DNA from 3 places in the Halalkalibacter sp. HAAS-P013 genome. Region 2 is predicted to be linked to each of the others. Evidence: riboswitches for the same ligand, from Rfam matches in the RefSeq annotation. Region 2 holds a riboswitch; each other region holds the start of a gene.
What was found. A riboswitch is a leader RNA that binds a small molecule or an ion and turns the genes downstream of it on or off. The one in region 2 is predicted to bind lysine.
Positions count from the first base shown of each region.

Region 1: linked by a shared signal. The riboswitch ahead of AC1FXP_RS18190 (Na+/H+ antiporter NhaC family protein) and the one ahead of AC1FXP_RS09180 (aspartate kinase) in region 2 are both predicted to bind lysine.
Region 3: linked by a shared signal. The riboswitch ahead of dapA (4-hydroxy-tetrahydrodipicolinate synthase) and the one ahead of AC1FXP_RS09180 (aspartate kinase) in region 2 are both predicted to bind lysine.

Region 1 is NZ_JBWQTU010000014.1:57,050-68,138, forward strand. It holds gene AC1FXP_RS18150 (helix-turn-helix domain-containing protein) at 1-345, opposite strand, end outside; gene AC1FXP_RS18155 (DMT family transporter) at 474-1,460, shown strand; gene AC1FXP_RS18160 (hypothetical protein) at 1,535-1,993, opposite strand; gene AC1FXP_RS18165 (VanZ family protein) at 2,003-2,434, opposite strand; gene AC1FXP_RS18170 (hypothetical protein) at 2,556-2,783, opposite strand; gene galE (UDP-glucose 4-epimerase GalE) at 3,208-4,218, shown strand; gene fbpA (Fur-regulated basic protein FbpA) at 4,271-4,444, opposite strand; gene AC1FXP_RS18185 (dihydrofolate reductase) at 4,745-5,248, shown strand; lysine riboswitch at 5,459-5,640, shown strand; gene AC1FXP_RS18190 (Na+/H+ antiporter NhaC family protein) at 5,857-7,455, shown strand; gene AC1FXP_RS18195 (PstS family phosphate ABC transporter substrate-binding protein) at 7,584-8,753, shown strand; gene AC1FXP_RS18200 (hypothetical protein) at 8,926-9,198, opposite strand; gene AC1FXP_RS18205 (sodium-dependent transporter) at 9,505-11,016, shown strand; gene AC1FXP_RS18210 (methionine/alanine import family NSS transporter small subunit) at 11,037-11,089, shown strand, end outside.
Region 2 is NZ_JBWQTU010000005.1:172,315-183,403, forward strand. It holds gene AC1FXP_RS09155 (enoyl-CoA hydratase) at 1-206, shown strand, start outside; gene AC1FXP_RS09160 (electron transfer flavoprotein subunit beta/FixA family protein) at 302-1,072, shown strand; gene AC1FXP_RS09165 (electron transfer flavoprotein subunit alpha/FixB family protein) at 1,088-2,065, shown strand; gene trxA (thioredoxin) at 2,311-2,625, shown strand; gene uvrC (excinuclease ABC subunit UvrC) at 2,764-4,542, shown strand; lysine riboswitch at 4,610-4,797, shown strand; gene AC1FXP_RS09180 (aspartate kinase) at 4,914-6,155, shown strand; gene AC1FXP_RS09185 (YslB family protein) at 6,188-6,592, opposite strand; gene AC1FXP_RS09190 (TrkH family potassium uptake protein) at 6,986-8,335, shown strand; gene AC1FXP_RS09195 (succinate dehydrogenase cytochrome b558 subunit) at 8,632-9,261, shown strand; gene sdhA (succinate dehydrogenase flavoprotein subunit) at 9,275-11,044, shown strand; gene sdhB (succinate dehydrogenase iron-sulfur subunit) at 11,041-11,089, shown strand, end outside.
Region 3 is NZ_JBWQTU010000001.1:393,597-404,685, forward strand. It holds gene AC1FXP_RS02080 (erythromycin esterase family protein) at 1-263, shown strand, start outside; gene AC1FXP_RS02085 (hypothetical protein) at 327-773, opposite strand; gene cspD (cold-shock protein CspD) at 1,041-1,244, opposite strand; gene AC1FXP_RS02095 (DUF1722 domain-containing protein) at 2,032-2,163, opposite strand; gene AC1FXP_RS02100 (2-thiouracil desulfurase family protein) at 2,126-2,449, opposite strand; gene AC1FXP_RS02105 (Cof-type HAD-IIB family hydrolase) at 2,465-3,328, opposite strand; gene AC1FXP_RS02110 (hypothetical protein) at 3,471-3,653, opposite strand; gene AC1FXP_RS02115 (hypothetical protein) at 3,771-4,340, shown strand; gene AC1FXP_RS02120 (YhcN/YlaJ family sporulation lipoprotein) at 4,390-5,103, opposite strand; gene AC1FXP_RS02125 (aspartyl-phosphate phosphatase Spo0E family protein) at 5,365-5,505, shown strand; lysine riboswitch at 5,576-5,760, shown strand; gene dapA (4-hydroxy-tetrahydrodipicolinate synthase) at 5,895-6,782, shown strand; gene AC1FXP_RS02135 (DMT family transporter) at 6,966-7,901, opposite strand; gene AC1FXP_RS02140 (M24 family metallopeptidase) at 8,084-9,283, opposite strand; gene AC1FXP_RS02145 (aldehyde dehydrogenase family protein) at 9,329-10,768, opposite strand; gene AC1FXP_RS02150 (homoserine dehydrogenase) at 10,785-11,089, opposite strand, start outside.

The DNA.
Region 1 (11,089 bases), on a different contig from region 2:
AATTTCACTTGATCCAAATGTTGAAACGTCAAACATTGGTTCTAACGTACATGCTTCATTAGCACTTACTACTTTGTTTCCTTTATGTTTACGTGAAATTTTAATTTCGCTGTCTTCATTTAGCAAAAGTGATATTGGGATCTCAAGCCCATTGGCAATTTTCCAAATGACTGAGAGTGATGGGTTTGCTTCACCGCGCTCAATTTTTCCTAATGTAAGTTTGCTGACCGTTGTGAGATCAGCTAATTGCTGCAAGCTTAGTCCACGTTGCTGCCTTATTTTTCTTAAAGTCAAACCTACTTGTTTGGCCAATCTTTCTGCGTCTGTTTGATATGAGCGATCCAAATAAGTCCCTCCCTTACTTAGGTTTTTTACATAATATATAAGTGGAAATTTTCCAGAAGTTGGAGTATATTATAGTTAACTATTGGTATATTATACTATAACTATTGCTCACTCTGGTAGGTGAAAATATGAAGGAAATTATGCTTGGATTATTCGCAGCGATGTTCTTTGCGGTTACATTTATACTGAACCGCTCGATGGAACTAGCGGGAGGAAGTTGGATGTGGAGTTCATCATTACGGTTTCTATTTATGCTTCCTTTTTTATTTCTTATTGTTCTGTTTCGAAATAATCTTAAACAAATTATAGTTGAAATTAGGAAGAATCCTATGCCTTGGTTTGGCTGGAGTTTTGTTGGATTTGTCTTATTTTATGCCCCGATTACGTTTGCAGCTGCCTATGGGCCTGGTTGGCTTGTAGCTGGAACGTGGCAATTAGTTATCGTAGCAGGAACATTATTGGCTCCACTTTTTTTGGAATCAGTTCAGACAAACGAAGGAATTCAAAAAGTCCGTCAAAAAATTCCTTTAGGCGCATTTTGTATTTCATTAATGATCTTGTTTGGTGTCGCTCTCATGCAGCTACAGAATGCAAATAGCGTGTCGATGCAAACGGTGATGATCGGTGTTCTGCCCGTTATGTTTGCAGCTGTCGCATATCCACTTGGAAACCGAAAAATGATGGAGGTCTGTGGGGGACGCCTTGATACATTTCAAAGGGTTTTTGGAATGACATTAGTCACAATTCCTTTCTGGCTTGTTCTCAGTCTAGTTGCGTTTATCCAAGTTGGAGCTCCTTCGTCAGATCAAATTCTTCAATCCTTTATTGTCGCCATAAGTTCAGGCGTCATTGCAACGATTTTGTTCTTTATTGCTACGGACCGGGTAAGAGGAAACCAGAAGAAGCTTGCAGCAGTTGAAGCGACTCAATCAACTCAAGTTCTTTTTGTGTTAATGGGGGAGATCGCGCTACTATCGACCCCTTTGCCAAATGGAATGGCAATGATCGGCATGAGTCTTATTGTGATCGGGATGCTTTTGCATAGCTATTTCACGAAAAAGATGAAAACAAAGCAACCGCCACTCGCTCGAGTACGGAAGGAACAAAGTGTATAAAAAGCTAATTTGATTACAAGAAAGCGCCTAGCAGTGATTTGAGCTCTAGGCGTTTTTGTCTCATATGTAAATGCTTATTGAAGAACTTTTTCTAACTCGGCAAACCCAATTACTTTTAAAGCCTCAATTTCTTCATCCGTAAATTGCTCCTGTAGTTTTTCAACCAACTCATCCCGCTTTTCATCGTCAACACCATTTCGAACACTAGTGAAAATGCTAATTAACTCGGTCAGTGAAAACCTTTCTAACACGGCTTCAATAGCCTCATCCCTATTAGAAAAAACGAGCTCGTCACTAGGCTGCTCTATTTCTGGTTGTTGGCCTTCTAGTTCGTCATATGTATTCGAATCTTCTTCATTGATTGAGTCGTGTTGTTCGGACTTTGTTTCTATTTCCTCTTCAATCTGCTGTTCAGTTTGTGGTTCACTCACTTGTTCTGGTGTTTGATTAGAACTGTGGTAAAAGCCTAAAAAACTAGGGATGGCAACACAAAGAAAGACGAAAAACACTCCAAAAATAACTGCTTTGATCATAAAATCCTCCTAACTAGATTGAACTTCTCGTAAGTTCACCGATTTACGTTTATGAAAGAGGGCATACAGCAATAAGTAACTCAAGGTACCGGAAACATTAATCAATATATCTAGCAATCTACCGTCGCGGTTAAAAAATGGCTGAATAAATTCTGTTGAAAACGCGAGAAAGAAGCACAAGAACAGAGCGCCTACTATTGTTCGGAAAACAATTGTACTTAAGAATGCCAAAATAAAAAAGGCAATAAAATGGCCAAATTTTTGTATGGAAAAATAGATACTCGCGCCAACAAATGAATACATATGGAAAAACCCTGAAAATTGGGGGGCGGTTGTAAAAGCAAACTGAAGCTGTCCATCACGCAGAAAATCACTAGCGCTTTGTGTAAAAAGCAATATAGCTAAGAGAATGAGCCAAGTTATGAACAACCATAAAGCCAAGTAGACACACCTCCTTGATAGAGTGAACTGGGAAAAGGAAACCCAACCTTTTTCAGTTGATTAAGTTGCAATGGCTCCGCACGTTGCGCGCCTTCTATGAGAACCCCACTCATAGAAGGCTTTAAAAACATGGCAACGGCTCTGCACATTGCATAGAGTGAACTGAAAAAGGAAACCCAACCTTTTTCAGTTGATTAAGTTGCAATGGCTCCGCACGTTGCGCGCCTTCTATGAGAACCCCACTCATAAAAGGCTTAATAAACATGGCAACGGCTCCGCACATTGCATAGAGTGAACTGAAAAAGGAAACCCCAACCTTTTTCAGTTCAATCACTAGCAGTGTAGTCATCTTGGCTGTTTTTCAAACTATTTTTTATATGTGCAATGTTTCCTCGTTTGAAACATCCGGAATGTGCCAAGACTAATACAACGAGGAGGTTGGTTCGATGGAACAGTATGATGGAGATGTATTTGTCGGTTTAGTTTGGGGAATTGTATTAAGTATTCCACTTTGGCTATCGATTGTTGGATGGGTGAAATGGTTATTGTAATAGAAGGCACGGAAAAAGTCTCTTCTAGCAAATTTGAGGAAGCAGCAATGGCTCGGCTCCGAACATTGCTTAGAGGTCACTATGAAAAAGGAAAAACCCCTTCCTTTTTCATAGTGACCTCTTTCTACTAAAGTAAGTAGTGATATGGTAAGATATTACCAAGAGAATGAGGAGGGAAACGTTTATGACCTCTAATTTCGGGACTTTATGAATGGAGTGAGTTTGGTGATATTGGTAACAGGCGGGGCGGGCTATATAGGGAGCCATACGTGTGTAGAGCTGTTAGATGCGGGTTATGAAATTGTTGTCGTTGACAATTTTTCAAATAGCAAATATGAATCGATTGACCGAATCAAAGAACTAAGCGGTAAGGATTTTCTGTTTTATGAGGTAGACTTGTTGGACAAGCCAGCTTTAGAGAAAGTGTTTGCTGAACATAACATTAAAGCGGTTATCCATTTTGCAGGGTTAAAGGCAGTGGGGGAGTCTGTTGAAATTCCACTTCACTATTATCATACAAACATTACAGGAACTTTAGTTCTTTGTGAACTGATGCAAGCCTATGGCGTTAAGAACATCGTCTTTAGTTCATCGGCAACGGTTTACGGAATGCCAGATCGTGTTCCAATTTTAGAGGATTTCCCGCTAAGTGCTACAAATCCATACGGACGTACAAAGCTTATGATTGAGGAAATTTTACGAGACTTGTATGTATCAGACAAAGAGTGGAGCATCGCATTATTGCGTTACTTTAATCCGATTGGTGCCCATCATAGTGGCAGAATTGGAGAAGACCCTAATGGAATTCCAAACAACTTGATGCCATTTATTACCCAAGTGGCTGTTGGAAAGTTAAAGGAATTAAAGGTATTTGGGAACGACTATCCAACGATAGACGGTACAGGAGTTAGAGACTATATTCATGTCGTAGATCTTGCTAAAGGGCACTTAAAAGCTCTTGAAAGGATCGTGACAACAACAGGGGCACATGCTTATAATCTAGGAACTGGAAACGGCTATAGTGTCATTGAGATGGTCGAAGCATTTAAGAAAGCTTCCAATCGTGACGTGCCATATTCAATTGTTGAGCGTAGACCTGGTGATGTAGGGGTATGTTATGCTGATCCATCTAAGGCAAAAGAAGAGTTAGGCTGGAGCGCGGAAAAAGGGATTGAAGAAATGTGTGCCGATTCGTGGAGATGGCAGGAAAGCAATCCTGATGGGTATAAATAAGTAAATAAGCAATGAAAGCCTGTATCTATATGATACAGGCATAATTATTTAGTTAGCAAAATGTATAGTGATTACCTTGTTCAAGTTCAGAGCATACAAGTAATCTCAACTCTTCTTCTGTTGCTTCATATAATTGACGGCCATCAGGCATCTTGAACAATTGATTTTCTAAAAGGGTATCGATAATTTGTTCTTTATCGATATGAGACAATGTTTTCAAGGACAATACGAACACTCCCCTTTTGCAAAGTAGTACTGAATTAATTGAAAGCGTTTACATTTATTATTATAAATTCTTTTGTATGTCATTGTCAACTATAATAAAGGAAAAGTTATGGAAAATAGGTAAAAAGCTTTAGTTCGTTAAATAATAAAAGACAGGAGAACAGCTTGAGGCGAGAGTAGAGGCTGTGATATTGTTTAGCCCGGAAAGGAGCAATTTACTGTCTATTGCTTCAATTATATTGTCGAGTGGCTAAATTATGATACGATAAAACAAAAATAAGGGTAAGAAAAGGGGATACATATGATTTCATTTGTTGTTGCAATGGATCAAAATCGCGTAATAGGAAAAGAAAATCAGTTGCCATGGCATCTCCCAGCGGACTTAGCGTATTTCAAAAGGGTCACGACTGGTCATACGATTGTGATGGGAAGAAAAACGTACGAGTCTATTGGTAGACCATTGCCAAAGCGAAGGAATGTTGTGTTAACAAGAGATAGACAATATGAAGCAGAAGGCTGTGAAGTTGTACACTCGATTGAAGAAGTATTAAGTATAGCAAAGCAAGATGAAGAATGTTTTGTCATAGGTGGAACAGAAGTATTCATGCTTTTTTGGGACCATGTTGATAGGTTGTATGTCACATACATTGATGAGACCTTTGAAGGCGACACGTTCTTCCCAGAAATTGATGCAAAAGAGTGGGAAGTCATTTCAGTCGAAGAAGGGATCGTTGACGAGAAAAATCGTTATCAGCATGAGTTTCGTACGTATGAGAGAAAGAAAGATAGTTTGGCGGGATGGTAAGAAAATAGCTTGGTTGCTCGAATATGATGGAATTAGAAAGTGTGATAAGGACATAAAAATAATCCCAAAAAAATTAATTGATGTGCTTAATAATCATACTTTATCACCCGCACAAACCGTAACCTTATGTGGTTTAAATTAACATTGCTAATATAGAAAAAACATGATAACATCCATAATTGGTAATTAAATAGAGGTGCCTCATTGTTACGATGAGGTAGAGGCGCGATTGCCAATAGTACCTTTTCTAAGGATGACAACGTTGAGGAAAAGGGAAAGGGGCCGTCGCCGAAGTGGAAGTAGAGGTCAGGCTGCTTTTGCTGGATCTGTATTGAATAAGTGCAGAGCTGTCATAACTTGGAGCAGCCAAGTTATGGAGGACTACCATGATTATGGGGATTCACGCGCGGATGTTAGGCGATAGTGGGTTATCCACTATTGCCTTTTTTCTATGGAAAAGGGACGTAGATACGGAACAAGTAAGTATTTGTCGAGATGTCTCTTCGCTCCTATAATAATTGTCAGAGTGGAGCACTCATAGTTGTATTTTTCTATTGCAGTTAGTCCTTCATCTATGTAACTACCATCCATTTTTAGGAGGTATCATTATGGAATCATCTATTTTTTCTTTAGTTCCTCCAATTTTAGCACTTGTGATGGTTATTCTTACAAGAAGAGTATTATTATCACTTGGTACAGGTGCAATTGTTGGGGCGTTAATGGTTAATAATTTTAATCCACTTGCAGCAGCTGCAAATATTTATGGGATTGTAATGGGCATCATTTTTGATTTTGATGTAGAACACGTCACATTCTCTGCAGTGACTCGTGCCATTATTGATGAAGGATTTGCTATAAATACATGGGAATTCTTTATTGTTCTTTTCTTATTATTACTAGGTATGATGGCTGCCCTTATTACCCGTTCAGGTGGAAGTCGGGCGTTTGGGGAGTGGGCAATGAAACGTGTGAAAACACGTGTTGGTGCACAGTTATTAACGGTTGTTCTAGGTCTTATTATTTTCATTGATGACTATTTTAACAGTTTGACAGTCGGGAATGTGAGTCGCCCGTTAACCGATCGGCACCGCATTTCTCGTGCAAAGCTAGCGTATTTGGTAGATTCAACGGCAGCTCCAATGTGTGTAATTGCCCCAATTTCAAGCTGGGGAGCATACATTATAGCGATTATTGCAGGGATCTTTGCAACGCATTCTGTCACTCAATATGAAGCTTTGCAAGCATTTTTACTTATGGTTCCTATGAACATTTATGCATTAGTTGCGATGGGGCTTGTATTAGCTGTAGCATGGTTCAATCTGGATTTTGGTGCGATGAAGGCTCATGAAGAGCGAGCGAAAAACTCAGGTGAATTGTTTAATGCAAGTCTTGGTCCGATTCCTGGTGCTCAAGATGATATTGCAGCAAGTGAAAAAGGCAAGGTTGGTGACTTAGTATGGCCCATCATTGCGTTAATTGCTGGTACAGTATTTTTTATGGTGACAACAGGAATTGAAGGGACAGAAGGCGATGTAACGATTTTGACGATCTTTGAAAATACAGATGTTGCTTCAGCTCTTGTATATGGTGGCTTGTTCGGCTTAGCCGTTGCCCTCATTTTGAACGTGTTTAAGCCGAAATCAGGTACAGGGCTTGGAGCTTCGTTAGTTATTGGGATGAAATCCATGCTGCCAGCCATTTACATTTTGTTCTTTGCATGGACACTTATTTCAATCATTGGTGACCTAGGGACAGGAACGTATTTAGCGTCACTTGTTGAACAGTCAAATCTTCATCCGATGTTCTTACCAGTCATTTTGTTTGTTATTGCTGGTTTTGCAGCTTTTTCAACCGGTACATCATGGGGAACATTTGGCTTGTTGCTTCCAATTGCTGGGGAGATGGCAGCAGTCATTGATCTTACATTGATTTTGCCGATGATGGCAGCGGTTTTAGCTGGATCGATCTTTGGTGATCACTGCTCTCCAATTTCAGATACGACGATTCTTTCTTCAACAGGAGCAGGAAGTCATCATATTGATCACGTCGTTACCCAGCTTCCATATGCGCTCATTGCAGCTGGAATTACAGTGATCTCTTATCTAGTATTAGGTTTTACGACAAATGTAGTACTGAGTTTAATGGTTGCTTTTGCATTGCTTATTGTAACAATAATGGTTTTAAAAAAAGTGAGTGCAAATAGGTAATTCATCTAAAGGGTCAACTTCAAACTGAGGTTGACCCTTTTTGCGTCTAAAATAAAACTATTAAAATTGTATGATTATGGTAAAGTGAGAGTAGTTTTCATATCATATTGTTGCAAAGGAGAATTTCAATGAAATCGAACTTAGTTCTCAATTGTATCCTCGCATTGATTATGGTCGTTGTTCTAGGTATTATCGGCTATGTGGGAGCTGTCATTAGTTTGCTTATGGGAGGGCTTACGTTTTATACGCCACTGATTGTTGTTGTAACGGTTAGTTTAATGATTTTTACGGTTGTAGTCATCTTCCGTCTGCTGAAACCGAAAACATTAAAGATAACCGTGATGAGTTTTCTTGCATTGTGCCTCTTCTCCATTACTATTTATGAGATTTATGAAAGTTATCAACGAAGTATCGTGACAGTAAGTGATCAAGATTATAATTTATATGGCTATCAACCATTTCATGATGATACAAATGTTGTAGCTTTAGACGAACCTGCAAATGTAAAACTAGAAGGGGATCTCCCGATTCTCGATGGAGCTACAGCTTTGTATCCAGTCTATTCTGCCTTTGCGAGAGCAACTTATCCTGAAAAAGAATATAATGTTCATCAAAGTGAAGTGATGTCAAACCAGACAGGGGAGGCATTTCAACATTTATTAAACGGAAAAGTGGATATAATTTTTGTTGCAGCTCCATCGAAACGCCAAATGGAGCAAGCGCAAAAGCGTGGGGTCGAGCTAGAGATGATTCCAATTGGTCGTGAGGCATTTGTTTTTTTTGTAAATGAAAAAAATCCTGTAACAGGGCTTTCGGTTGAACAAATACAAGGTATTTATTCAGGAGAAATTACAAATTGGAGTGAAGTTGGGGGAGAGAATACATCGATTCGTGCGTTCCAACGTCCAGTTGACAGTGGAAGTCAAACGGCATTAGAGAAAATAATGGGGGATGTCCCGATTGCAGATCCTCCAACTGAAGATGTCGTATCAGGTATGGGAGGCGTATTTGAAGAAGTTTCTAGCTACAAAAATTACAAAAATGCAATAGGGTATACGTTTAGATTTTTTTCAAATGAAATGGTCAAAAACGGGGAAATCCGCCACCTCGAAATAGAAGGTGTGTATCCAGACAAAGAGACGATTCGCAGTGGTGCTTATCCTTTCGCTTCGGAGTTTTATGCGATCACCGCCGAAAGCGACAATCCGAATGTTGATCGGTTTCTTAATTGGATTTTGTCGGAACAAGGACAACGTCTTATTGAGGAGACAGGATATGTACCTGTAAAAAGTGAGTGATAAGGCAGGGGGCTAATTTCATTTGAAGTTAGTCCTTTATACGTAAGTGTGGAAATAGAAGAATAGGGATTTGAAAACCGACGGCAAAAAGAAAACCCTCATTTGAACAATGCTGCTTCTTTGTAGAAACAATCTGTTTGTCTCAAGAGGATAAGAAATGATTTCTGCAATATTACCCTTGGGATTTCGCAAAGAATTCTTTCGACTTTCTTTTGACTTTACGCAACGCCTTTTTAATAAACGTAGTAACGTCTTTCCCATCTTTAACTCGCTCATACGTTTGTTCGAACTTCCTTGCGTCACAAGGATACTGTTCACCGTATTTATCTGTAATGAGATAATCTCCTGGGTTACCAATTAGTGAGCCACTTGCAGTCTCGATTGTGATCGTTCTAGTGATCTTTACTGCTTCAATAATTTCTGGCTTTCTCCTGTATCTAGCCAAGTTACCACCTCCTTTTTAAACGTTCTCACCATTTATCAAAACTATTCTATATTAATTCATCGTACTCAATTTTAATGTGAGTGTGACAACTCCCCATGAAAGAAATATCATCAATGAAATTATACAAGCATAGGTTTAGGAACCTTGCTCGCCTACTTTTCTCCTTCACTGTAGCAAAGTATAACAGGAATGTGTAAAATGTAAGCGTTTTCTAATATTTGAAAAAATTCTATACTAAAGTGTTTATATTCTGAATAAACAAGTATAGAAAGTGTTTTATAAAATTTATGCAGAGAGGTGAAGTCAATGAACGGGAGAGAACAATGGGGAACTCGTGCTGGTTTTATTTTGGCGGCCATTGGTTCTGCTGTAGGTCTAGGTAACATCTGGCGTTTTCCTTACGTTGCCTATGAAAATGGAGGAGGAGCTTTCTTTTTACCGTACTTATTTGCTCTTATAACTGCTGGTATTCCTCTTCTCATTATGGAATTCACACTTGGTCACAAGTACCGGGGCTCAGCGCCACTAACTTACGCGAGAATGAACAAAAAAACCGAGTGGATCGGTTGGTGGCAAGTAGCGATTTCATTTGTCATTGCTACTTATTATGCAGTCATCATTGCGTGGGCGTTGTCCTATACGTATTTTGCCTTCAATCAAAGGTGGGGAGAAGACACTGGCGGCTTTTTAATGGGGGAATATCTCCAGAGAATAGATATAGTGTCAGGGGGCTCACCTGGAGAGATAGGAGCATTGGTTCCTAGCGTGTTGATTCCATTAGTGATCGTTTGGATTATTACACTAGGTGTTTTATTTAAAGGAATTAGAAGAGGAATTGAAATTGCAAATCGGATCTTTATTCCGTTACTTGTGGCCATGTTCTTACTCATTGTCATTCGTGCTATTACGCTAGAAGGAGCTCTAACTGGTCTAGATGCATTCTTTAAGCCTAATTGGAATGAAATTATGTCACCAGGAGTATGGGTGGCAGCTTACGGTCAGATCTTCTTCAGTTTATCAATTGCATTTGCGATAATGATTACGTACTCAAGTTATTTATCGAGGAAGTCAGATATTACAAACAATGCCTTTATTACAGGCTTCAGTAACTCGAGTTTTGAGCTATTAGCTGGGATTGGGGTGTTTGCGGCACTTGGATTCATGGCCCAAGCATCTGGTGTTGGCGTAGCTGATGTTGCTGATGCTGGAATTGGTCTTGCTTTTGTTGTCTTTCCAGAGATAATTAACACCTTTCCAGGAATGAATGGACTATTTGGGGTCTTGTTCTTTGGTTCACTCGTACTTGCAGGGTTGTCTTCTCTCATATCAATCGTTGAAACGTTTGTATCGGGTGTTCAAGATAAATTCAAGTTCTCGCGTCGTAAAGCAGTCGGCATCGGCGGCGGATTAGCAGCAGTCATCTCTTTATTGTTTGCAACTCAAGGTGGATTGTTCTTCCTTGATGCGGCTGATTATTTCATCAATCAATTTGGGATTGCTTTTGCGGGGCTCGTTTCCGTTATTGCTGTCTCGTGGTTTGTCAAAAAGCTGCCAGAGCTTCAGACTCATGCAGATGGAGTTTCTGATTTCCGTCTTGGGGCATGGTGGAGAATTTGTTTGAGTATTGTTACGCCAATTGTGTTAGGGTTCATGTTTATCCAAAACTTAATTGAAAACCTAACGAATAACTATGAAGGATATTCGACTAGTTTCCTAATTGGATCAGGCTGGCTCGTAGCCATAGGTGCGATTGTGATCGGGTTCTTATTTGCAAGAAGCAAATGGCAGAAAAATGACTTGAATATCCCAAGAAGATAATGAAAAGGAGTTGAGCGAGCATGAGTGGTGGCGCAGTAACCATGATGATTGTTGGTATGCTGATTATTTGGGG
Region 2 (11,089 bases):
TAGCCAGTAAAATAGCAGCAAAAAGCAAAATAGCAGTCAAAATGACTTTAGAGCTCTTGTTGTATAATCAACCCCATGAACAAGAAAAAGGGTCGATTCGTGAAGCTGAGTTATTTGGTCAAATATTTAAAACGGATGATGCGAAAGAAGGGATTAACGCTTTCATGGAAAAGCGCAAACCAATCTTTAATAAAAACAAGAAGTAATCATGATTTAGTGGTATTAATCAATAGAATAATAACAATGATGATTTCAACCTTTTAAAACTAGTAATCTTATAAGAATATTAGGAGGGACGAAAATGAATATTTTTGTTTTGATGAAACGCACATTCGATACTGAGGAAAAAATTACTATTAGTGGTGGTCAGATTGATGATAGCGGAGCTGAATTTATCATTAATCCATACGATGAATACGCCATTGAAGAAGCGATTGTCTTGCGGGATGAACATGGTGGAGAAGTGACAGTTGTCACTGTTGGTGAAGAAGAGTCGGAAAAAGAATTACGAACTGCACTCGCAATGGGGGCTGATAAAGCTGTTTTAATTGACAGTGAGGAATTGGATGAATTAGACCAATTTACAACAGCTACTCTACTCGCAGCTTATTTAAAAGATCAAGAGCCTGATATTATTTTAGGTGGAAATGTTGCTGTAGATGGAGGATCTGGTCAAGTCGGTCCAAGAGTGGCAGAAATTTTAGGCATTCCACAAGTAACGACGATCACAAAGTTAACGGTAGCTGGTGAAACAGCAACAATTGTCAGAGATGTTGAAGGAGACGACGAAACGATTGAGGTATCACTCCCTGTTCTTGTTACAGCGCAACAAGGACTAAATGAGCCGAGGTATCCTTCATTACCAGGGATTATGAAGGCAAAGAAAAAGCCATTAGAAACACTTGATTTAAATGACCTTGACCTGGATGAAGAAAGTGTTGAAGCGAAAACAACAACGGTCGAAATCTTCTTACCACCAGAAAAGCAAGCAGGGAAAATCCTTGAAGGGGATTCTGCTGCTCAAGTAAAAGAACTTGTATCATTACTTAAATCTGAAGCGAAAGTCATATAAATAGGAGGAATCAATATGGCGAAAAAAGTACTTGTCATTGGAGAAGTTAGGGATGGAGAGTTGCGCAACGTCTCGTTTGAAGCAATAGCCACAGGAAAAACAGTTGCCAATGGAGGAGAAGTGGTAGGTGTTCTTTTAGGGGGAAATGTAAGCGGTTTATCGGAGAAGATGGCTCAATACGGGGTTGATCGCGTTGTCGTTGTTGATCAGGCTGATTTGGTAAGCTATTCAACAGATGCTTATCAGCAAGCGTTGTTGCAAGTGTTTGACGTTGAAAATCCAGAAGGAGTTATTCTTGGTCACACATCAATTGGCAAGGATGTTTCGCCACGTCTTGCAATGAAGTTACGTGCGGGCCTTGTTTCAGATGCTGTTTCGGTTGAACTTGATGGAGAAGATGTTGTTTTTACGCGCCCGATTTATTCAGGAAAGGCTTTTGAAAAGAAGAAAGTAAAGGAAGGTGTAGTCTTTGCAACGATTCGACCGAATAACATTGCTGCACTTGAGCCGGATCCTACACGAAAAGCGGATGTCTCCAATCTTACAGTAGAAATCAAAGATCTACGTACATCCATTAAAGATGTAGTGCGAAAAGCTACAGGTGGTGTAGACCTTTCTGAAGCAAACGTAGTTGTGGCAGGAGGCAGAGGGGTAAAGAGCAAAGAAGGTTTCGAACCACTTCAAGAGCTAGCTGATCTATTAGGTGGAGCTGTTGGAGCTTCCCGTGGGGCTTGTGATGCAGACTACTGCGATTACGGTCTGCAAATTGGGCAAACAGGAAAAGTCGTCACACCTGATTTATACTTTGCGATCGGTATATCAGGAGCCATTCAACACCTTGCAGGGATGTCAAACTCCAAAGTAATCGTAGCGATTAATAAAGATCGCGAAGCTCCTATTTTCGAAATAGCAGATTACGGCATTGTTGGTGATTTGTTTGAAATAGTACCGATCTTAACAGAAGAATTAAAGAACGTATTAGTGAAAAGCTAAGGTAAGAATGTTTGAAGGAATTGGCTAGTTGTGGAAAAAGACGTAAAATCGTTTTGATTTTCGTCTTTTTTATTTGTTACAGAAGGGGGAGTGATTCCTGAAATCGATACAATATAAAAAGTACGGGAATCAAAAGGGATAAAGTCAGGAAACAATAAGGGTGAGCAATAAATTCGCCAGCAGTGGAAGTGTTTGGTATAATTGTGCTGAAGTTATCATGTGAAGGAAAAAAGGAGGATTTTAATATGGCGATCGTAAACGTAACAGATCAAACATTTGCTTCTGAAACAAGTGAAGGAGTTGTTCTTGCAGACTTCTGGGCACCATGGTGCGGACCTTGTAAGATGATTGCTCCAGTCCTTGAAGAACTAGATTCTGAAATGGGCGATAAAGTAAAAATTGCTAAGGTTGATGTGGATGAGAACCAAGAGACAGCTGGAAAATACAGCGTCATGAGCATCCCGACACTTCTTGTTTTCAAAGATGGAGAAGTTGTGGATCAAGTAGTTGGGTTTCAACCGAAAGAAGCTTTAGCTGAGCTTCTAAATAAACATCTATAAAGTTTAGAGTGACTCTATTATTCGAAAACGGATAAAGGGGTCACTTTTTCTTTTTCTAAAACAGTTCGGTTAATTCCAGTTTTTCTAACTTGCATTTGTTTGCCTTCTAGCGAACAATAGAAGGTGAGGTGGAATACGATGAGTCAAATTAAAGAAAAATTATTGATTCTTCCTGATCAGCCTGGCTGTTATTTAATGAAGGATCGGCAAGGTACGATTATTTATGTTGGAAAAGCAAAAGTACTAAAGAATAGAGTTCGATCATATTTTACTGGTTCACACGATGGGAAAACACAGCGTCTTGTAAGTGAGATTGCTGACTTCGAATATATTGTAACTTCATCAAATATTGAAGCATTAATCCTAGAAATGAATTTAATTAAAAAACATGACCCGAAATATAATGTCATGTTAAAAGATGATAAATCTTATCCTTATCTTAAAATTACAAATGAAGAGCATCCGAGGTTGATTACGACTCGCCAAGTGAAAAAAGATGGGGGGAAGTATTTTGGCCCTTATCCAAATGCCGGAGCGGCAAATGAAACAAAGAAGCTACTGGATCGACTTTATCCATTGAGAAAATGCCGGACGCTTCCTGATAAAGTTTGTTTATACTATCATATTGGACAATGTCTTGCTCCGTGTGTGTCAGAGGTAACAAAAGAGCAAAATCAAGCGATGGTACAAGATATTACGAAATTTCTTCGCTCTGGCCATGATGAAATTAAAGGTCAGCTCACAGAGAAAATGATGAAAGCAGCAGAAGACATGGATTTTGAACGTGCAAAAGAAATCCGTGATACGCTTGCCCATATGGATACCGTCATTGAAAAACAAAAAATGATGATTGGCGACCTCGTTGACCGCGATGTCTTTGGCTTTGCTTATGATAAAGGATGGATGTGTGTTCAAGTGTTCTTTATTCGTCAAGGAAAGCTAATTGAACGGGATGTGTCTATTTTTCCTTTCTATAAAGAGGCACCTGAAGATTTAATGACGTTCATCGGACAATTCTATATGAAAAAAGAGCATATAAAACCTGCTGAGATTTTACTTCCTGATGAGGTAGACAAAGAGTTGATGGAACAGCTGTTAGAAGTGAAAATTCATCATCCGAAACGAGGGAAGAAAAAAGAGCTACTGGACCTTGCTAATCAAAATGCGGCTATTGCTCTCAAGGATAAATTCTCATTAATTGAACGTGATGAAGAAAGAACGATAAAAGCGGTCGATCGATTAGGAGAAGCAATGGGCATCGAGACTCCTTATCGTATTGAAGCGTTCGATAACTCTAATATTCAAGGAACAGATCCTGTTTCAGCAATGGTTTGCTTTGTAGATGGAAAGCCAAACCGAAAAGACTATAGAAAATATAAAATTAAATCGGTTGAAGGGCCAGATGATTATGGTTCGATGCGTGAGGTGATTCGCAGGAGGTATGTCCGCATCTTAAAAGAGTCTCTTCCCATGCCAGACTTAATCGTGATTGATGGAGGAAAAGGCCAAATTGCTGTTACTCAAGAAGTAATCGTAGACGAGCTTGGGCTATCCATTCCTGTTTGTGGTTTAGTAAAAGATGAAAAGCATCGAACATCTCAATTGCTAATGGGGGACCCTCCTGTTATTGTTCCGCTTAAGCGAGACAGCCATGAATTTTATTTGTTACAACGAATTCAAGATGAAGTTCACCGTTTTGCTATTTCCTTTCATCGGCAAACTCGTTCAAAGACGTTCTTTAAATCGGAACTAGATGATATCCCTGGGGTAGGAGAGAAACGAAAGCGCCAGCTTTTAAAGCATTTTGGATCGGTGAAAAAGTTGAAAGAAGCGAGTGTCGATGAGTTAAGAAAGCTATCGATTCCAGAGAAGGTAGCCCAAACCATCGTTGAAACATTAAATGGAAATGATAAATAATTTGTTGCGATTATATTGAACTTTTGCTAGAATGTTAATCAATTGAATATGCCACACTTCAAACGAAGTGATTGGTAGAGGAGCGAAAACCAATAGTAAGCTTTCCGAGAGTAATGAGACTCATTGAAGAAGGGTGAAAGGGGAATTCGCCGAAGTGCAAGAAAGACTCATCTTTCTAGTGCTGGACCTATGTTTAAGAAGCATAGGGCTGTCACATACCTAGACCCAAGTGGTATGTGGAGAACTATCTCACGAGAGAACAGGGAGCAGTGTGGTACCGGACAGGTATACATGCAACAGTGAGGGGTTTTCCTTATTGTTGCTTTTTTGCATTCCAGCACAACGTGAGGAACAAGGAGAGGAATCGGATTATGGCTAGAATTGTACAGAAATATGGCGGAACATCAGTAGGTTCAGTGGAAAGGATTCAACATGTCGCTTCGAGAGTAGAGCGCGCGGTATTAGCTGGAGATGAGCTTGTCGTTGTTGTATCGGCAATGGGGAAGTCTACAGATGAATTAGTATCTTTAGCTAACCAGATTACAGATTCGCCAAGTAAAAGGGAAATGGACATGTTACTAACAACTGGAGAACAAGTAACGATCTCTTTGCTTTCAATGGCATTACAAGCTCGGGGAATCGAGGCAACCTCATTAACAGGCTGGCAGGCAGGTATGCAAACGGAAGCTAGCCATGGTAATGCACGGATTGAATCAATTAATAATGAGCGAATTGAAGCAGAGCTAGCTAAGGGCAAGGTTGTCATTGTTGCGGGGTTCCAAGGAATCAGTGAGGGCGGTGAAATTACAACTCTTGGTCGCGGGGGTTCTGATACAACAGCCGTGGCACTTGCAGCCTCTCTTAAGGCCAGTCGTTGCGAAATTTATACAGATGTAACAGGTGTCTTTACGACGGATCCGCGTTACGTGAAGAAAGCGAGAAAGTTACACTCTATTTCCTATGATGAAATGCTTGAAATGGCTAATCTTGGAGCTGGAGTATTACATCCACGAGCGGTTGAGTTTGCGAAAAATTATGATGTACCATTAATGGTTGCATCCAGTATGGAAGAAACAGTAGGAACCATGATAGAGGAGGAAGTAACGATGGAACAAAATTTAATCGTCCGAGGAATTGCATTCGAGAATGATGTGACTAAAGTAACGGTAAAAGGTTTACCTAATCGTCTAGACACATTATCGAAACTATTTACTACATTGTCAGAAAATCATGTTAATGTCGATATTATTATTCAAAATCAATACGATGACGAACATGTAAATATCTCTTTTACTATTACACAAAGCTCATTAAAAGGAACTCTTGCTATTTTGCAGGAAGCTCAAGGTGAATTGCAATTTGAGGATGTAACGTTTGAAGAAGAACTAGCGAAGGTTTCTATCGTGGGTTCTGGAATGGTTTCAAATCCAGGTGTTGCAGCAAAAATGTTTGATGTTTTAGCTAAAAATGATATTTTTGTAAAAATGGTCAGCACATCAGAAATTAAAGTGTCTGTCGTTGTCCAAGAGATAGATATGGTCTTAGCTGTAGAAATGTTGCATGAAGAATTCCAGCTTGCAGAAGAAGTCGAAGAAGCTATTGTTACTGTATAACAAAATAAAAAAAGTGAAGCCAACTGTTAGCTTCACTTTTTTTGTTGAATCGAATCTCGTTTATCTGTTTCAACGGTAATAAGGACACTATCTTTCGTTTTTGAGTAAGTAGCTCCGCTAATACATTCAAACCACATCTCAACTTGTTGAGCTAGAAAACCAGTCTCTAACTGATAGCACCGCTCATCATTATTGTTCATCCAAGTTGCTTTTAATTCGAAGACTTGCAATTGCTTTTTTTCTTTTAGTTTCGTAAGGTTGCCCCAATTAGCTTTTTTGAAAAAAAGGATGGCATCTTCAACTGTAGAAACTGGATATTTTCTTGCGAGCGACCTTCCAATCCAATATAAAATTGCATCATGATCTTTACCTAATAGGTCTTGTAGAACGTCATTTCGAATAAGGTCATATCCAAATTGATCTGTTTGAACTTCCATAAAAACATGCTCCTCTCCGTACTCTGAAGCCGAAAATGATCAGGCAGTTTGTCGATCGTCTATGTATACTATCGGTCAAATTTCTTTAAAATATATTTCCTTTTTGATCATAAACGATGTCGTTGTTGGGTACAAGAAAAATCTGGAATACATAACGTAAGTAGGAGAGAAGAAAGAAAAAGGGAACCCCGCCCTTTTTGAAAAAAAAGAGCGAAGAAGTGGCGTTGGCTTCCTCGCCGTGCGTCCAAAGGAGAAGCCCACTCCTTTAGACTTAAAACATAACGGCGGCTACGCTCAGCGCTTAGAGGTGAAAGAAAAAGGGAACCCCGCCCTTTTTCTTTCACCTCTTTAAATGGTATACTTAACCGCGAATAAATCGGAGGTACATTATAAATGAAATCAGGGTTGAATCAATTTTTATCACCATTTAGGATTATTATTATAGCCTACATTATTGCGATGTTTGTGTTTAGTATTTTGCTTTACTTGCCAGTATCGCATCAACCTGGAGTCAATGTTACTTATTCAGAAGCTCTTTTTACTTCAGTTAGTGCAGTTAGTGTCACAGGTTTAACAGTCGTTAATGTACCTGAAACATACAGTTATATAGGAATCATCTTTTTAGCGCTTGCTATTCAACTTGGTGGAATTGGAATTATGACAATGGGAACCTTTGTCTGGATGTTATTTGGACGAAAAATTAACTTTGCACAACGAATGTTAATTATGGTTGACCAAAATCAAAATACGTTTTCTGGGTTAGTCAATTTAATGAGGGGAATTTTATTCGTTGCCCTTATCATCGAATTCATAGGCGCATTAATTCTAGGTACATATTTTATTCGCTACTTTGATACGGTGGGTGAAGCGTATTATCAAGGGGCATTCGCATCATTAAGTGCTTTTACAAATGCAGGTTTTGATGTTACAGGCGAATCTCTTATCCCGTTTGCCAATGATTACTACGTTCAATTTGTCGTTATCTTACTTATTTTTGCTGGTGCAATCGGGTTTCCGGTCTTGCTTGAATTAAAGGAATACTTCTCTAGAAAGAACAACAATTTTAAATTTAGCTTGTTTACAAAAATTACAACAACAACATATTTTGCAGTATTTGTAATAGGCATCATTGGAATTTGGGCACTCGAAAGTGGTTTTTATTATGTTGGATTACAATGGCATCAACAATTGTTTTATTCGATCTTTAACTCAGCGACAGCTAGAAGCGGTGGACTATCGATTATGGATGTGTCCGAGTTAAATATAGGGACATTGCTTTTTATTTCAGGTCTCATGATTATTGGAGCGAGTCCTTCTAGTGTGGGAGGCGGCATTCGTACCACAACAGTTGCGGTTATGTTCTTAACGATTCGAAGCTTTGCATTAGGAAAAGATGATGTGAAGGTATTTGGGAGAGAAATTCATCCTGAAGACCGTCAGAAGGCGTTTATTGTCTTGTCCGTGTTTCTTCTCTTGTTATTTGCAGCTGTGACATTAATTTCAGCATTTGAAGCAAAAAATAATATTACCCTTATGTCTATTATTTTTGAAACGGCCTCAGCGTTTGGAACATGTGGATTATCAATGGGAATTACCCCAGATTTGTCTTTCCCGAGCCAATTTGTCTTAATGGTTCTTATGTTTATTGGTCGAGTCGGATTAATCGCCTTTCTATTCTCTATTCGTAAACGTGAAACGAAAACGCACTTTAAATATCCGACAGAAAGAATTATTATCGGGTAAATTTAGTAGATAAATTGGAAATATTGTTATTTTCGTTGAAAAGCCCTTCGTACAGGGCTTTTTTCTCTCTTAGAAACTAAAAAGAGTTGTATACGTTTTCTTGACGATGTTATCTGATGGGAGTACAATAAATTTGTCAGATTTTTTTCACAGAAACTTGCTAAAAGTTTCATAATATTGACGCTTGCAATCTATCATATTTTGTTTGCTGGTTTCAATATACTATACAAGGATAGAAAAAAATCATCGATTTACAAGTTGGGTAGGAACAAAATCATTTGTGGGGGGAAAAAGGTATGGCTGGCAATCGGGAATTTTTTAATCGTAAGCTACATTCATTACTTGGCGTCATTCCAGTTGGACTATTCTTAGTTCAACACTTTGTAATTAACCATTTTGCAACACGAGGTGCGAGTGCTTTTAACCAGGCAGCTCATTTCATGGAAAACTTACCATTCCGTTATCTTCTAGAAATCTTTTTAATTTTTATTCCATTGCTTTATCATGCAATTTATGGGTTATACATTGCATTTCAAGCAAAAAATAACACAGCTAGATATGGGTTCTTACGTAACTGGATGTTCCGTATTCAGCGTTGGACTGGAGTATTTCTAGTAATATGGATCACTTGGCATGTATGGGAAACTAGAGTAGCTGCTGCGTTCGGTGCAGAAGTAAACTTTGATATGATGGCAAATATCTTTAGTAATCCTTTTATGATCGTATTTTATATTGTTGGGGTTATTGCAGCGACGTTCCACTTTGCTAATGGGCTATGGTCATTTGCAGTATCTTGGGGGATTACAGTAACACCACGTTCACAACAAATTGCAACATATGTAACAATGGGTATTTTCTTCGCATTAACGTTTGTTGGAATTAGAGCAATTCTAGCATTCATTAATCCAGACTTAGCAAACATTTAAGGAGTGGGTCAATATGAGTAAAGGTAGAATTATTGTTGTCGGAGGCGGACTAGCTGGTCTGATGGCAACAATTAAAGCAGCAGAAAAAGGGGTACCCGTAGATCTCTTCTCATTAGTTCCGGTAAAACGTTCACACTCAGTTTGTGCACAAGGTGGAATAAATGGTGCGGTTAACACGAAAGGTGAAGGAGACTCTCCATGGGAGCACTTCGATGATACAGTATATGGTGGAGACTTCTTAGCAAACCAACCTCCGGTAAAAGCGATGACAGAAGCAGCGCCTGGAATTATTCACTTAATGGACCGTATGGGAGTGATGTTTAACCGTACGCCTGAAGGTTTACTTGACTTCCGTCGTTTCGGTGGAACACAACATCACCGTACAGCATTTGCAGGTGCAACAACAGGTCAGCAATTATTGTATGCACTTGATGAGCAAGTTCGTAGACATGAAGTAAGTGGTTTAGTAACGAAGTATGAAGGATGGGAGTTCCTCTCAGCTGTTGTTGACGATGAAGGGACCTGTCGCGGGATTACTGCTCAGGATTTGAAATCATCTGAGATTCGTAGCTTCCAAGGTGACGCCGTCATAATGGCTACTGGTGGCCCAGGAATTATCTTTGGTAAATCAACAAACTCTGTTATTAATACTGGATATGCAGCTGCAAAGCTATATCAACAAGGTGTTCACTATGCAAATGGTGAGTTCATTCAAATTCATCCAACGGCAATCCCTGGTGATGATAAGCTTCGTCTGATGAGTGAATCTGCTCGTGGAGAAGGTGGACGAGTTTGGACGTATAAAGATGGGAAGCCTTGGTACTTCCTTGAAGAAAAATATCCAGCATACGGTAACCTAGTTCCTCGTGATATTGCCACACGTGAAATCTTTGATGTGTGTGTTGAGCAAAAGCTTGGAATTAATGGTGAGAACATGGTTTATCTTGACCTTTCTCATAAAGATCCGAAAGAGCTTGATATCAAACTTGGAGGAATTATTGAAATTTATGAGAAGTTCATGGGTGATGATCCTCGTAAAGTGCCAATGAAGATCTTCCCAGCTGTTCACTACTCTATGGGTGGTATGTGGATTGATTATGATCAAATGACAAACATTCCTGGGTTATTCGCAGCTGGTGAGTGTGATTACTCGCAACATGGTGGAAACCGCTTAGGTGCTAACTCGCTTCTATCAGCTATTTACGGTGGTATGGTTGCGGGGCCGAAAGCTGTAGAATACATGAACGGCCTAGATAAAACTGCTGATGCGATGCCTTCTTCTTTATTCGAAAATGAAGAGAAGAAAGAGCAACAAGCATTTGATGACATTATGAAGATGGACGGGAAAGAGAATGCTTACATTCTTCATAAAGAACTTGGTGAATGGATGACTGACAACGTAACTGTAGTTCGTTACAATGAGAAGCTATTAAAAACAGACGAGAAGATCCAAGAGTTAATGGAACGTTATAAGAATATTAACATTAACGATACAGCTAAATGGAGCAACCAAGGTGCATCATTTACTCGTCAATTAGACGGAATGTTAAGCTTAGCTCGTGTTATTACACTTGGTGCATACAACCGTAATGAGAGCCGCGGGGCTCATTATAAGCCGGAGTTCCCTGAACGTAATGATGAAGAATTCTTGAAGACAACGAAGGCAACATTTAACCCTGCGAATAATGGTCCTGACTTTTCATGGGAAGAAGTTGATACGTCGCTTATTAAGCCGCGTAAACGTGACTACTCACAAAAGAAGCAAGGAGCTGCTAAATCATGAGTGAAAAAACAATTAAATTTAAAGTGACACGTCAAGATGATCCGA
Region 3 (11,089 bases), on a different contig from region 2:
CACAAAAAATGGTCGTCCCTAAAGCGATAACTGGAAGTTGGGAAGACGAGCTACATCAAGCAGGAGCATTCGATAAATTTATCATGTTTAATGAGGCAAATCACTCCCTATTTTCTGAGACAATAGGTCACAGAGCCATTGGCGTCGTCTACAATAACCAATACGAACATTTAGGCAATTATGTTCCTTCAAGAATTTCGGAGCGTTATGATGCTTTTATTCATCTTGAACAAACAAAGGCATTAACCCCCTTGCATGATTAAATGACAGCTCACAAAATGACCCGTACACTCTGTAACGGGTCATTTTATCTGTTATAAACCTCCTTAACGGGATAATGTTAGTCTGTTCCATTCATGAGTAAGCTCAGCTAACTTATCTTTAATGTTATTTACAGATTGTTCGTCACCAATTTTTTTAAAATAAGACAATTCAATTAAAAAATGGTCGATCTCGTTATAAACAGTCTCCTTATTTCTTTTTACGTCAATACTATTTTTGGAGGCTGCTTTCATTGTAAAGTCAATATCATTGTCCAATAGTTTCAATACATTAGGACTTTTAAGTTTTGCTTCTACTAATTCAAGAAACCCTTTATGTCTTTTAAAGATTAATTTATTATTTACTTCACTATTATAAATGTTTAAGATCATTCTCCCTTTATTGAATCCCCAAAAAATTCGATATTTATCATGGAGTACCCCATTTATTAGCTTATCTAATTGGTTTTTAGGAACATAAATGGATAAATCATCATAATGCGTTGCTTCCATTTGAACACCCCTCACATTTATTGTACGAATCAGGTAATACTAATGTGTATACAAATAACCGAAACAATAGACTTTTTTTCAGTGCCTTCTTCCCTATTCGTTTACGCCAACTAATGTAAGCCCTTACAATACTATTATATTCACGTTTTTAAAATCATGCCACATTTATTCGCTGTATTCTATTCTCTTTACTTCCTTTGTTAAAACACAGAGCAAACACAAAAAAGACAATGTCTCATAAATGAGACATTGTCTTTTAAAAGCAATTTATAGTTTTACTACGTTAGCTGCTTGTGGTCCACGGTCGCCTTCAACGATTTCAAATTCAACTGATTGACCTTCGTCAAGTGATTTGAAACCTTCGCCAGTGATAGCGCTGAAGTGTACGAATACGTCGTTTCCGCCTTCTACTTCAATGAAACCGAATCCTTTTTCTGCGTTGAACCATTTAACTGTACCAGTTTGTGCCATGCTAAAAAACCCCAATCTAAAAATTATTTACTTAATATGCAATCGTATTTACAATCCGAGGTAAATAAAAATTCACATATTATAAGGAACATCAACCACGAAAATCGAGTGAATATCCCTTATAACATGTGAATACTGAACTCTTTTATGTGCTGCTAATTGATGCAATTTGTTTCTAAATTGTTACCCTCTATGGGTAAATATAAGGATCCATCAATCAATCTCCAGACGATGAAAGCCCTGCCTCTCGTTCATCCTTGCGGCTCCTTGACCGCGCCAGCTGAATGAAAAGCGCTACCTTTTAAAACTGAAGTTGACGACCGTTGAATTAATTATAGCCTATTTATTTGTAAATTGCAAGTAACTTTCCATTCTTTTGTTAAAAAAATGTCCTGAAATTGGAAAGTAATGTATAGATTTCATCCCATTTCGCAGTCTGTTTCATAACAGAAGACTAAAATAAAAACAGAGCTTCTTTAAAAAGAAGCTCTGAACTGTTTTTTCCTTTTCTTAATTACGGCTATAATATTCGTTAATAGATTTAAGAATCGATTGATCTTCCTTGATTTCCACTGGCTTTTGTGATGAATTTGTTTTTACTTTTTTCATTTTCCTCTCACCCTTCTGTTAATAGTTTGAATTTTCCTTCTCTTTATCTTGGTTTTATTATATATCATCTGTTCTATATCAGTCAACACCTTTTTTGTAGTTGTATTAATACATTCTTATGTAAGTACTGTCAAAACTGACACAAACAGCAAAAAAAATAGGCTGACATAAAGCCAACCTACGATAAAGACCTTCCTTTTCCAGAATCGCTAATTGCTATTAGCCCAATAGGATAAGGTTCAAAATATGTTTGATTTAATAAGTAGTCATTTTCAAAACGATGGCACCACGAATGTAGAATCCCAAGCACACTGCTTAATGGAATTTTTTGATGCTGATAATTCAGTCATTTGAGGCGTCAAATCTTCATTCGTTTTCGGTTGAATTAATTTATTTTCATCTCCATCGGAAACAAGCCGCACCACTTCTCTTGGTGTTCCTAAACCAATTTCCATCTCCGGGCATATAGGGATAAATTCAACATAGTCAGCTAGCTTCGCAACGGTAGGCTCTTTAATTTGATCGCCATTATATCTGCAAGCAGCAAACTCCATACATTTACTGACAACCACTTTTGGCTTAGCAAACGTCCGCACACCTTCACCTCTTATCTACTTATCATTCAGTTTGCCTCGAATGGCAAATGCGACTCCATCTTCATCATTTTGCTTTGTTACAAAGTCAGCAAGTTCTTTGATCGTTTGTTCCGCATTTCCCATTGCCACTTTATATCCTGCCACTTTAAACATGGATACATCATTAAAACTATCTCCTATTACCATTACTTCATTCATGGAAATCCCTAGTTGTTTTGCATAAGCTTGTACAGCGATCCCTTTTTGAGCTTGAATATTCGTAATCTCGATATTATCTGGAGCAGAGGCACTAACCGCTATGTTTGCAATTTCATAAAGCTTTCCCCTTACTTCATTTAGTTTCTGAACGTCTTTTGAAAAGGCTAATACTTTTAAAATAACCGTTTCTTCTTGATCTAGTAGCTCATCGTAACTTCCCACTAAAGATATCGACCCCATTTCAAATCGCTCTTTAGCCATCGTTTGCAATGTTTCAAAATCCTCATCAGAACCTGATGAAACGAAAAAGTCAATAACTGCTTGTATTGCTTTTTCATAATTATCAGAAAACGTCCCTTTGTTTGTATATAACTCAAAATAAATATCATGTGTTAGTAACATATCAAATATTTCTTTGCTATTTTCTTTTGAAAGTGGGATCGTCGATAACAATGTTTCATTTTTATCTCGAAACTGAGCTCCGTTCACACTAATAACAGGACAAGTAATTTGAGCTTGCTTTAATGGGTACCTAGCTTCTCTTTCATCTCTGCCTGTTGCAACAACAACCTCCACACCTAGTTGTTGCGCTTCTTTAACTGCTTTTGCATTTTCTTTTGTTATTTCATGTGCATCACCTAGTAATGTACCATCCATATCAATCGCTATTAGCTTAACCAATGTATTCCCACCCCTATGTTTTATCTCTTTAAGTTATTTTCAATCCTTTTACTATAGCATATATAGAAATACAAAATATAACAAAAGAACCCCTCGGACATAAAACACGAGCATACCATCGGCATGCTCGTGTTTTACTTCATTATTTTACGTTCTCTTTTTTATTGTATTGCTTCATCATTTCCTCAATTTCAGCAAGATCTTGATCTGCTTCTTTTGCCTGCAAATATTCAAGCGTATGGGCAACCCTGTATCCTAGCATCATAACCCCAAAGAATAGTAGAAATAAAATAGAGATTGAAATAACTAATAACGCTGTGTACATTTGCGCTCCTCCTCATCCCTTTGCTACATCATACGGAGGAACTTTAACGTTAATGCATACTTTTTCCTTCTTGATTCATACTAGGGGAAACATTTGTATATCGGAGGTAGATGCACCTTGAAAAAGAAACATGTCTTGATCTTGTTTGGAACCAGTTTGATTCTTGCAAGTTGCGGAGCCGATTCGGAAGCAGATATTGTAGATGATGTAGAAGCTCAACAATTTAGAGCTCATTATCAAAATGATGTCCCCGCCCCTCCGAGTATTAGAGATCAAAACAAACAAAGAGTTCCTCGTTTTACTGCGCTTCAATCTTATGCAGATGAAGCCGGACATTATATTAGTGACACCGCTACCTTGTTAGAAGAGATCGCTCCGTTCTTTGATCAACCAAATGTTCAATCAGATGATGTCGACACTACGTTAAGTAAAATAAAAAACATTCGCGATAAAAGCTCTGAATTCATTGATTTAAATCGACCAGAGCCGTTTGATAGTATGCATCATGTACATATTTCAACATTAATGGAACTTGATGCATTGGAGAGGATTTTGAAAGACATGAAAGATCCAGTTCATCATCTTCAAGTGACAAACGCTCGTGTCTATTACGAAAATGCTATTTTGTCGCATAAATTAATGGAACGTGAATTCCTTTCAGTAACTGAAGACTTCGGAATTCATTAAACAGAATTGTGTTAAACACAAAAAGAGCAGGGATTTTTCTTCCCTGCTTTTATCTACGACCGTGTATTGCATCATCCACTAAATCAGCTAGGTCTCCCGCTGTTCCACCAATGGAATCAAATGGTTTATCAAGACCAACATGATGCTCGACAGCATTCATTCGGTTAATCATTTTTCGATCTGTTACAATACGGACATTTCTAAGGTCTGTTACTTGTTGTACCTCTTCTTCCACCAACCTTTTTAGCTTTACTCGATCTTGTTCACTTGACTCAACACCAATTATGATATGGTTACCATCTGTCATAACATGGGCATCCCTAACATTTTCTAATGATTCAACTCGCGTCTCAATCTCCCTCGTTATTTCCGTTGTCGCTTGCTGATTCATAAATCCATTGTTCTTTCGCGCAACATGAGGATCGTTGCTGTATGAGTATTTATCACGCAAAACACCAGGACGATTACTAAGTATTCGGGCTCCTTGTTGATTAAGTCCCTCATGTTTCATACTCAAATTCCGATGCCTTGTTGTATATGATCCTCTATCTGTTAAATGACGTACTGGATCTGTTAATCCTTTTGGTGAATGATCTGGGACCATCATATCACTAAGTGGGCCTTCTAGAGCACGCACCTGTTGTACTCCATACCCATTAAAACCTTCATTCCTGTCAGGGCTGGCTCCCATTTCCGCTTCTTGAGGTATGGTGCATCCTGTTAATAATGCGGCCGTGATGACCAAATAACCTACACATTTCATTGGAATCCCTCCTACCTCTATTGTGCGAAATAATTCCGCATCTCAACCTGAAAATATCTAGAAATCAACTTGCAATTTTTGTCGGATTTTTACTATTTTCATCTATTTATGACTACTTTAGAAGAAACACTTTTCAACATATTTCTAATGGGTATAATAATTTTTATAAATAGACATTTGCTTAGTCACATCAGCGCTATTTTCTCATTTCAGCCTAATCAAGTCGTCTGTTTGTTCATTCTTTTTGAGGTGGAGTGCAATATGTTATGTGTAGAAATAGAGCAAAAGCGATTACTAATGCTGAACCTTGCTAAAAAGTATGGAATGACAGCAAAAGTAACCGTTGAGTGTAGTCAAGAACTGGACAAGCTTTTAAATTTATTACAAAGAAATTCTCATTAAAGCATTGCAATCGTCGAAAACATTTGGTAAGGTAGACACAAATTACGTTATATCTTACTTCATACATTGAAGTGAGGGTAGAGGTGCAAGGATCATAAGTACTTTAGCGGAGGAGAATGAGATCTGAAGATGCTAAATGGAAAGGGATACTTGCCGAAGTTATATGAGATCTCATATCTCATTAGCTGGGACTGTTCTAAATAAGGGCAGTACTGTCATATAGCAAAAATTGCTATATGGAGGGCTATCTCACACATTGAATTGGTTTTGCTGCAATTGCTAAACCTAACAACAATGAGTAGAGGCCTCATTGTTGTTTTTTTGTGCCTCCCAGTAGCCCATCTTCCCCTACGTATATGGAAAATATTTATGAATTGAGGGTGAATTGGATGAATTTTGGTCGTATTATCACGGCAATGGTCACACCATTTAATCAACATGGACAACTTGATGTACCTGCAACACAAGAGCTCGTAAAACATCTTATCGCAAATGGAACGGATGCAGTCGTCGTAGCTGGAACGACAGGAGAGTCTCCTACTCTCTCTACAGAGGAGAAATTATTGCTGTTTAAAACGGTCGTTGAAACAGCGAATGGCCAAATTCCAGTCATCGCTGGAACAGGCTCAAATAATACTCAAGCCTCAATTGAACTTACAAAACAAGCCGAAGAAATAGGTGTAGATGGAATTATGCTTGTCGTACCTTATTACAACAAACCTTCTCAAGAAGGAATTTATGCGCATTTTTCTACGATTGCAAATGCAACGAAACTTCCTGTCATGCTTTATAATATTCCTGGAAGAAGTGCGGTCAATATGAACGTTGAAACAACATTACGTTTAGCACAGCTACCTAATGTTGTCACAATCAAAGAGGCTAGTGGCGATTTAGATGCAATTGCAACAATCATTGAACACGCACCTGAAGGTTTTACCGTATATAGTGGAGATGATAGTTTAGCATTGCCTATGTTATCCATTGGTGGAGCTGGAGTTGTATCCGTTGCTTCCCATATTGTTGGTAACGAAATGCAGCAAATGGTTCGAAACTATCAAGCAGGTCAAGTAACAGCAGCTGCTATGCAGCATCGTCAACTTCTCCCAGTGATGAAGTCTCTATTTATGGCGCCTAACCCGACAGCTGTAAAAGCTGCAATGGAAATGAAAGGAATCAAAGCAGGTCCTGTTCGCTTGCCTCTTATTCCATTAACTGCAGAACAGCAGCAAGAACTTCAATCAATAGTGCAACCAACGATGAACTTTTTTGTTAGCTAATCAATAAATAAGCCGCTCAGAGTGATCTCTGAGCGGCTTATTTATTATTCACTTAAAACGGCTACTTAATGTATTGAAGTACGCTAACAAGACGCTTGTATGATCTTACAGTCGTCAAATCAACTATATCCTTTTAAAGTATCCAATATCATCTTTAACAATAATTTGAAGAGTTAAGAAATACTACACGCTTTTTTTGTGTAACGCTTTAGGCAGTTTCTTCTGTTTTAACAATGCATTATCAATATAACCAGTTCCAAATAAAACACCTACTACAATAAAGATAAATCCGAACGTTTGATACCAGTATACTTGTTCGTTTAAAAAGATAGCCGAACTGATTAAACCAAAAAAAGGCACGAAGTTATTAAAAATAGCCGTTTGTCCTGCTCCAATTTTTTGAATCGCAGCATTAAACAAAAAATGACCTACCGCAGTAGCAACAATCGCTGAAACAAAAAAGATAACATAGACGCCTAACGGTGCGCCAATCATACTTCCAAAACTTCCTGGTTCTAACAGAAAGCTTATGAAAAGAAGTCCAACTGAGCCAATTAGCAGCATCATGCTTGTCATTTGTCTTGAATCAAGAGTTACAGTCGCTTTTTTAATATAAATAAAACTAATCGCTTGAGCGAACATCGCGATAAAAATAGACAACTCACCTAGAGATAGAGCACTATCTCCTCCCCCGCCTTGAATAAAAAGTACTCCAATAAACCCTAAACCAATTCCAACGATCCTCCACCTCGTTAAACGATCACCAAGAAAGATAACAGCGAGGATCGACGTCGATAGCGGGAGAAGCGCTAAAATTAATACAGCATTCGAAGCATTAGTCATTGTTAAGCCCATTGCTAAAAAATAATGATGAGCAACAACACCAAAGAGGGCTCCTAAAAGCGTGTATTTCCATTCTTTTTTCGTTAGCTTTCTCATTACTCGACTTCCAATAATGATAGCAGCTGTTGCCAATCCTGCAGCCATAATTCGAAATACAGTCATTGTTATCGGCGGAAACGCCTCAACTAACACTTTCAACATAACAACATTTAGTCCCCAAATCATCATCACCAAAAAGACAATGCCATATGTGAAAAGCAGAGATTTTTCTTTCATAGCAAACCGTCCTCTCTACATTCCGTAGTTGTATCTTACCACCGCCAATATGTATGGTCACTAATTTTTTCGTATTACGTAACAACTTTTAAAATGAGAGCCCTTACATTATTTTTACGTGCTAAAACACAAAAAAAAGCTGACTCAAAAGGTTTGCTGTACCTCATGAGCCACCTTGTTCATTAAGACGTATGCTCATCTGAAATGATCGATAACATTGGCTTTTCATATAAATCACGTGGGAAGTTTGTTAGAAGCTCAACACCTTGATCTGTTATGCGAATCGTTTCCGTTATTTCCACTCCATAATCGTTATACCAAATACCTGGCATTAAATGAAACGTCATATTTGGCTTTAAGATTGTTTCATCTCCTGGTCGGAAACTAACAGTATGCTCTCCCCAATCAGGTGGAAAACTTAATCCAACGGAATAACCAAGCCTGGAGCTTTTTCTATGCCCATGTTTACCAATCGTTTTGCTCCAGATTCGTTCAACTTCTTCAGCACGAATTCCGGGCCGAATAAAATCAAGTGTTGCCTCAATTCCTTCTTCAACGACTTTAGCAAGTTCCTTAACCTCGTTTGGGGCTGTGCCAATTGCCATCGTTCTTGCCATTGGTGCATGATAACGTTTATAGGCACCAGCGATTTCTAAAGTTAAAAAATCACCTTTTTGATAAGGTCGATCCGTCCATGTGAGATGGGGACAAGACGTATTTTCATTTGTTGGCATCATAGGTACAATCGAAGTATAATCCCCACCAAATTCTTTCGTTCCTTTTATTTGAGCATAATAAATCGCTGCTGCAACATCCGATTCTCGAACACCGACTTGAACACGTTCGTATGCTGCTGTCATGGCACTTTCCACAATCTTTCCTGCTCTTTTCATATAAGTGATTTCATTATTTGATTTTATAAGCCGAATCATATTTACCAAGCTTGACGTATCTTTAAATGTCGCATTTGGCAGGCCGTGTTTTAACCGTTCATAACAAAGAGCCGTAAAATAATGAACATCCATTTCTATACCAATCGTTCTCCTGCTTTGACCAATTTCCGTTAATATATTTGCGACAAAGTCTATCGGGTGTCGTTCCGTTGACTGAACATAAAAGTCGGGATAGGCAATAATATGGTGTTCATCAAGCCACGTTGTTTTCGCTACACCATTTGCGTCCATTTGACGCCCAATCCATAACGGCTGAGCGTCTTCTAACGTTACAACCATCATTTGGTGAACATAAAAGCTCCAAGCCGAATAATTTGTTAAATAATACATGTTGGAAGGGTTGGAAATAAGAAGAACATCGACCCCTTCATCAACCATCCTCTTTTTGACCGCCTCCAACCTTCTCGTGTACTCTTCTAATGCAAACAAAGATTTCACCCTCTTTCTAAGCCCCACTCTCAATTAGGAGCACAGCTATTTTTGTAGTTTAAACGCCACGACTTTTTGTTCCGTCATCGCTTCAATAGCATACCGAACTCCTTCACGACCAATTCCAGAACCCTTTATCCCACCAAAGGGCATTCCATCAATCCTCACATCACTGCTATCATTAATCATGACCCCTCCAAATTGGAGCTCATGAATTGCTTGAAATGCTGTTTCTAGCTTCTCTGTAAAAATGCCGGCTTGCAAACCATATCCACTGTCATTTGATTGCTCAATCGCTTCTTGGAGCGAATCAACAGCTTCAATGAGTACGACTGGACCGAAGACTTCTTGTGTTGCAATCGTTGCATGTGTCGGAACATTCGTTAAAACAGTTGGCTCAACATAAGCTTTCTTCCTTTCCCCTCCACAACAAATGGATGCACCTAGTTTCTTTGCTTCAGCTATCCAGCTTTCAACTCGTTTTGCTTCTTTTTCAGAGATCATCGGACCGATATCTGTTGTCTCTTCCCTTTTTGTTCCTACTTTTAAATTCTTTGTTTCTTTAACAAATCGAGTTAAAAATGTTTGATACAAGGGATACTCAACATAAATTCGTTGGACTCCAATGCAATTTTGACCTGCAACTCCAAATGCACCAGATACTGTTGACGAAATTGCATCTTCTACATTTGCATCTTTAAGAATGATTGTTGGTGAATTAGAACCTAACTCCATTCCTGTTTTCTTAACTCCTGCTTTTTTCGTAATTTCTTTCCCAGTTTCATAGCCTCCCGTGAAAGAAACAAATCTGACATCGTCATGTTCTACTAATGGATCGCATATATTAGAACCACGTCCTGTAATAACAGATAGTATATTTGCTGGCAGTCCCGCGTGTAAGAACGCTTCTGCTAATCGCAAAGCACTTAATGGAGTCAGTGATGCTGGCTTAACGATAACTGCATTGCCTGCTGCAATAGCTGGACCTACTTTATGAGCAACAAGATTAAGAGGATCATTAAATGGGGTAATTGCTGCAACGATTCCTACTGGAAAACGATATACATATCCAACTCTCGTTTCATGACCGGGCATCTGTGAAAAAGGGATCGTCTCCCCATCAATTCTTCTTGCTTCTTCAGCACTTAATCGGAGTGTTTCAATACACCTTGTCACTTCTTTCCTAGCTTCACGAATCGTTTTGCTACTTTCTGCTACGATGGTATTTACAAAGTTAGTTTTATTTGCCTCTATATAGGAAGCTGCCTTATGAAGAATGTTCATTCTCTCATGCACAGATAAATTTGCACTTTTTTTTGCACCATCTCGTGCCTTTTTTATGGCCTCCTTTACATCTTCAACACTTGCTGACGGTACCGTTGCAATTAATTCACCCGTACCCGGATCAAAGACATCCATTTCTTCCTTTGCCTTAACCCATTCGCCTCCAATTAACATGCGCTCTTGAACGATTTGGTTTTTCATTTTATCCCCCCTCTTGTTATCTGCCGCGTTCCATGTGTATCAAATCGATAAGAACGGCAAATCCCGTTTCTTTAATTCCTGCTCCTGCTCCGACAAGCGTAATTGGTCCTGATAAGTCACATTGATAGGTTATTGCATTCATCGCACCTGATACCCCGGCTAATGGATCATCTAATGCCACCATCTCCGGTGCAACATAACCCTTTACTCCCTCTTCTGTTATTTTCAATGAACCAATTAATTTCCAGCATTTCCCTTCTTTCTTTGCTTCTTTTATCGCACTCTGTGTAACACCTGTTATTCCTTTACACGTAACATCTT